2 regions of the Marinomonas sp. ATLA20 genome follow, and region 1 is predicted to be linked to the other one. Evidence: predicted binding sites of a transcription regulator. Region 1 holds the regulator's gene; the other holds the start of a gene.
What was found. Region 1 encodes PhoB, which activates phosphate uptake and scavenging genes when phosphate is short. Its sites were predicted from a motif close to TGTCATANNNNTGTCANA; they were not measured.
Positions count from the first base shown of each region.

Region 2: AC2A4J_RS12835 (phosphatase PAP2 family protein) is a predicted target of PhoB. The motif match lies at 1,522-1,539, and genes of this name have one in related genera.

Region 1 is NZ_JBXUKU010000001.1:107,833-111,004, forward strand. It holds gene AC2A4J_RS00450 (chorismate--pyruvate lyase family protein) at 1-226, shown strand, start outside; gene ubiA (4-hydroxybenzoate octaprenyltransferase) at 223-1,077, shown strand; gene phoB (phosphate regulon transcriptional regulator PhoB) at 1,162-1,857, shown strand; gene phoR (phosphate regulon sensor histidine kinase PhoR) at 1,854-3,172, shown strand, end outside.
Region 2 is NZ_JBXUKU010000007.1:17,485-20,656, forward strand. It holds gene AC2A4J_RS12830 (MJ1255/VC2487 family glycosyltransferase) at 1-940, opposite strand, end outside; gene AC2A4J_RS12835 (phosphatase PAP2 family protein) at 937-1,452, opposite strand; gene AC2A4J_RS12840 (hypothetical protein) at 1,615-2,184, opposite strand; gene AC2A4J_RS12845 (phospholipase A) at 2,294-3,172, opposite strand, start outside.

The DNA of each region.
Region 1 (3,172 bases):
AAAGCATTTAAAAGACAAGCCATTAGGTGGCTATCTGTTTCAACATAAGGCCCTGTCTCGAAGTTGCATTGAGGTCACTCAGTTACCAAAACGCATGTTTCCAAACCAACCTAATGCTTTGTGGGCGAGACGCTCTGTGTTTCATCAGTTTGGCCCTGGAATATTGGTCAATGAAGCTTTCTTTGATGAGATCAACCAACTAAAACCGCCGTTTGGATTGTTATGAACAAACTTAAAGACTACGCAGAACTCACTCGATTCAACCGCCCTATCGGTTCATTCTTACTGATGTGGCCAACATTATGGGCGCTATGGCTGGCAGCCGATGGTATGCCTCAATGGCATTTGATCGTTATCTTTATCTTAGGCGTTTTCAGCATGCGATCTGCGGGTTGCGTGATTAATGACTACGCGGATCGAAAGGTCGATGGTCATGTTGATCGTACTAAAAACCGCCCGCTACCGTCGGGCCGAGTATCTAAAAAAGAAGCACTTGTTCTGTTTTGTGCTTTGTCGATTTTAAGCTTTGTTTTAGTACTTTTTACCGATCTGCAAACGATTTTACTGTCGTTCGTAGGCTTAGGCTTGGCTGCTCTGTATCCGTTTATGAAACGCTATACCCATCTACCCCAGTTGTTTCTTGGCTTGGCTTTTTCGTGGGCAATTCCCATGGCCTACAGTGCACAGGGAGGAGATTTAACCGATCCTGAGCTATGGATGCTGTTTGTCGCCAATTGCTTTTGGACCATTGCCTATGATACCTATTATGCAATGACAGACCGTCCAGATGACCTCAAAATAGGCATCAAATCCACCGCCATCTTATTTGGCAGATATGATTTATTCGTCATTGTTTGCCTACAAGGTCTAACCTTGTCTTTATTGACCTGGATTGGTCTACTAGCCGGATTACATTGGCTATACTTTGTATCACTCGTGGTGTGTATTGGACTCTTTTATCAGCAATTTAATCAAGCTAAAGAGCGTGATCGACAAGCTTGCTTTCGCTCATTTTTAGACAATAACCGCGTTGGTTACTGTGTTTTCATCGGTCTGGTCGCAAGCTATTTTATGTAATATGTGGCAAAGTTGTGACAATGTAACCGAATTGTCACATTAGATCGCTTTAATGAAACCGTTCCTGAGATGAGGATGAATCCTGTGACCGGTAAAAAAGTATTAATTATTGACGACGAATCTTCCATACGCGAAATGATCGCCATTGCACTTGAAATGGCGGGCTACGAGTATTTGGAAGCAGAAAACATTCAGCAAGCCCATGAAATCATTGTGGACCATCGTCCGGATTTGATTCTTGCCGATTGGATGATGCCTGGCGGTAGCGGCATTGAGCTGACTCGCAGATTGAAAAAAGACCCCACAACGGCAGAAATTCCAGTCATTATGCTGACTGCGAAAAGTGAAGAAGACAACAAAATCCAAGGTCTAGAAGTCGGCGCTGACGATTACATCACCAAGCCATTTTCACCTCGTGAGTTAGTTGCTCGACTCAAAGCCGTATTACGACGCGCGACCCCTCAAGGCGTAGATGAACCAATTGAAATCGAAGGTCTAACCCTTGACCCAATCAGTCAGCGGGTTACCATTGGTACTCGCCCCTTAGACATGGGGCCTACAGAATACCGTCTACTAAAATTCCTCATGACACACCAAGAGCGTGCCTATTCAAGAGCGCAATTGTTGGATCAAGTATGGGGAGGAAATGTCTACGTTGAAGAACGTACCGTTGATGTTCATATACGTCGTTTACGCAAAGCCATTGGTAGTACTCATGATTTCTTGATACAAACAGTACGAGGAACAGGCTACCGCTTCTCAGCAAAAAGGTCCGTATGAAAACAGTTTGGCGAAACACTATTATTACTTGGCTCGCAGGATTCGCGGCTTGTATTGTAATAGGCCTAATAATAGGTCAGTTGTTGGGTGTTTTGCTGCTGTACGTTTTAGGGTCTTTGTACTGGCAGCTTTATCAGCTCTACCAATTCCATAATTGGCTTCGCCATTCTGGTCGTGCTGCACCACCAGAAGCCAGCGGAATTTGGGGAGAAGTATTCGATGCGGTTTATCGATTACATAAGAAACAACGCAAATCCAAACGTCGCATGCGCCAAGCGCTAACCCGAATTGAAAGCTCCACCACCGCCTTAAAAGAAGGCGTTATCATGGCGGATAACCAAGGTAACTTGGAGTGGTGGAATAACTCGGCGGCTCACTTTCTCGGCTTAATGCGTCCTGTCGATCGCGGCCAAATCATCACTAATATTGTCCGTAGCCCAGAGTTTTTCCGTTACTTTAGTCAAAAACGCTTTGGTGAGCCTTTGGTCATCAAGTCACCCGCCAAAGATGGCGTCTATTTAGAAATTCAAACCACATTGTACGATAAAAATGATCACCTGATTTTTGTTCGTGATGTGACGCGCTTACACTTGCTAGAACAGATGCGCAAAGACTTTGTTGCCAACGCTTCCCATGAATTAAAAACGCCGCTTACCGTTATTAAGGGCTACTTAGAAACCCTCGACATGTTCAAGGACAGTCTGCCAAAAAGCATGCAAAAAGGCATTGTTAATATGTCTGAGCAATCTGAGCGGATGGAACAACTCATCGAAGATCTGTTACTGCTTTCTCGCTTGGAGAGTAATGACAAACGCGAAGAGAACCAATGGCATAAAGTTTCAGACTTAGTACAAACCATTACCAATGCAACTACGCCAGTGTTGACGGACAAACACTCTATTAATTTGCAAATTCCCGAAGAAGCTCGCTTGTACGGCTCTTACAAAGAGCTCTATAGTGCTTTTTCCAATCTGATTTTTAACGCCATCAAATACTCACCAGATGGCGGCGAGATTGAGATCAAATGGGAGTCCAGTGAGTTTAATGGTGTGTTCTCTATAAAAGACTCTGGCATTGGCATAGAGCCAAGATACATTCCTCGACTCACAGAACGTTTCTTCCGAGTCGACAAAGGGCGAGGCTCTAAAACCGGCGGTACAGGTCTTGGCCTAGCCATCGTAAAGCATGTGCTATTACATCACGATGCCAAGCTACAAATTCGCAGTCAGCCTGGCTTTGGAAGCACCTTCTCTTGTCATTTCCCAGCAAATCGCACCAGAAATGATACGATTCCAGCGCTACCTATTTCTACAGA
Region 2 (3,172 bases), on a different contig from region 1:
GAGCAACGTTGGGATAAGAAATCTGAATGACTCTACTTGTTTCTAGCCACTCTTGAATGATTTGCGAGTTCAATACATCGCTCGTTTTCGCTATTTCTAAAAACTCTAACGCGATGGCATTAGAGTGTTGCTCGATTTGACCTTTCAAAGGTTTAGCGAGAATGCGACGACCAAGCTGCAAGGCCTCTGAATTTAATTCAAATCCAGCATTACACAGCACAGACTCACACTCACCTAAGTTCTTTTGAAAGACTTCTCGACTAAAAGGAAACACCTCTACATTACCATAAAGTCCAGGCTCAATATCCTTGCAATGAAGGCGGAAACGATAATTCTGCACCCCCTCTAACCAATCTAACACCGCCTCACTGTTCTCAAAAGGCAGATAGACCAAAACCTGCTCTGGGTCCGCCATGTTCTTTATTTGTTGCGTATGAATCAGTGGCGGCAAAATAGGATGACCAAAGTGGTGCCAGTGTGCGCCTAACTGAGTTGCTGCAGGCGCAAAATTTGACATAATCCATTGGGCTATAAAATTCTTTTTATAACGCGGGATATCGTACTTAAAGGCATACTGATGGCCAAACCCGACGCAAGGAACACCTTGACGTTTAGCCGCCCAAGCAACAATGGGCTCAAAATCCGTGATCACCAAATCATAACCGTGAGTATCAATCGTACGAATATCTCGGTATAGCTTCAAAAAATTAGCGTTCTTGCAGGTCGCGTACAGATCCAACTGACCATTTCGAGCAACAAAGCTCAAGCCTTGAAACGTTCGATAATCACCGAATACGGCCATATCGAAATAATCTTCTGGCGGACGACCTGAAAAAACAAAATCAACATCTATGCCTGCAGCATACATCTCAACCGCCATGGCTCGAGCGCGAGTAATATGACCATTCCCTGTTCCTTGAACACCATACAATATATTCATACTAAAATCCCTATCGCTAATGCAGCACAGGCCGTACCTAACAAGGCGCCAATTACGGTATCTGTCGGAAAATGAACACCAAGAAAAATACGTGACAATCCTACGTTTACCGCCCAGAAATAGAAGATTAAATTCATACTTGGAAACCACTCAGATAAACAAAAGGCCATAAAAAATGCCCCGGATGTATGACCTGATGGAAAAGAAAATTGATCGGCGGGAATAATAAAGCTGTTGAAATTATCGAGCGCATCTGCTGGGCGATGACGCTTGAAACCGCGTTTTAGCAAGAGGTATAAAGCTCTCTCAATTAAAAAACCAAATACCAATATAAGCGTCAGCATCTGCTCTCCAGCGAACCAAAGCAGCAGCGCCAGTATGGCATAAAACGGCCCATCCGCTGAAAATGAAACAGCACGACCAATACGAGTTAATGTGGCGCGATGCTTTCTCGCCATACACCAAGAAAAAGTCTGTACATCTACGGCGTGGATATTCTGAAATATATTCATACTTATCACCTCACTGGTTTTATCATACTTTCAACATAAACCAGTAAAATGTCCGTTCTGTGGCATTAGTATGACAACTTAGTGACATGCCTAAACCATAAAGTCGAGACAAAAAATACCTCGACACAGCGAGGTATTTTTTGCGATCTTAGATTGCCATGATTAATTCATGTGATTCATTTTATGAAATTTCTCGATCATTGCTTCTGGCTTCACTTTTTTGTTACTACCGTTCAATGCGTAAACGACGGTTTCACCCTTTGGGCCAGAACCGATATCGGTATAGCGAAGAGGCACTTCACCAACAGCGCGGGCATCATTCATTTCTTGCAAAGAACCAAACACATAAATACGACCTTCGATACGCATTTCACCGTAGAAAGAGTCTGCCGCTTTTAGCTCGCCGTCATACATGTCAACAGCCGCAATACCCGACATTTTTTTCTTATCCGCATTAGTTAGACCGAAAACAATGGTTTCACCTTTTGGGCCATCACCAATGCGCACTTTACGATAAGATGTTTCACCTACCTGCAAAAAGTCTTCATACACACCACGATCGTCAAAAACATAAATACGACCTTCGTGATGCACTTCGTACAAATCATCATTGTTCAAAGACATTGTTTCAGCGGTAGGCATAGTGTCTTGCTTTTTTACCGTTTCACCGCAAGCAGTCAACAGAGACAATGCAATTAGGCCGGTTGCAACAGGTAAGAATTTCAACTTCATGGTTTAGCTCCTAGGTTAGATTTATAACCACCTTAAAAGCTAAAAATGACACAATCATTACAAAAAGATGACGAAAAGCTTTCAGTGACGATGATATACGCAGCCAATGTTACAACCAATTGGTCAGCATAATACCGATGCCAAGCGACTGAGTCTGATGGTTATAATCTAATAAAGATTGCCCATATCCATTAAAATATTGAATGTAACCGCGTGTTTTCCCCCACAAAGGAAACGTAAAACCTACCTGTACCGCTCCCCTATTATCGGATGATTTAAGATTATTTCTCAGCATTACGTCAATAGTATAATCATCGATAACATGTATGACATTGAGCTCGCCGTAGCCATAATAATTTTCAATGTTGGGATTATCGTCCACCCTTGAGCTTTCAGGAATCCGATACCAAGGTTTAAAGGAAAAAGCGGTATCCTCATATTCAAACAAGAAGTCCACATAAAACCGATTCCAAGAACGAGATAACTCATTTGACTGACCATTAGACTGATGAACAAAACCATAGGAGACATAGTTTGGCTTAATACCTAAAAAACCGTGTTTCGGCTTGGTAACAATAAAGGCTTCAGGTTCATGATTAGTATCGCGAAAAGGTGCTGAAATGCTACTGTTATAGGCCTGCCAGTAAGCTTGCTGAGTGTAGGCAAACCACAAGCTACTATTTTTACCAACAACATCATATGCCACAGGAAATTTAAGGCTAAATTGAAACTTAAACTCGACACTTTGTAGACTTTCCGAATCGCTAGCATCGCCTAAAAAAGCGCGATCGTTAGGGTTCGAGGTGTAAGCTATGGGTAGAAAATAATTGGGTTTATGGGGCGTTAAAACAAACGGATTATTCACCGTCGCCTGTTCTCTATTCTCTCTTTGCTGCAGTAATCCATTATCTTCTTTAGCTCGCTTACTAATAGATTCAGGGACTTCAGGCTCTTCAGGAGAATAAGGGCTATCTACCTGTTCTTCAGT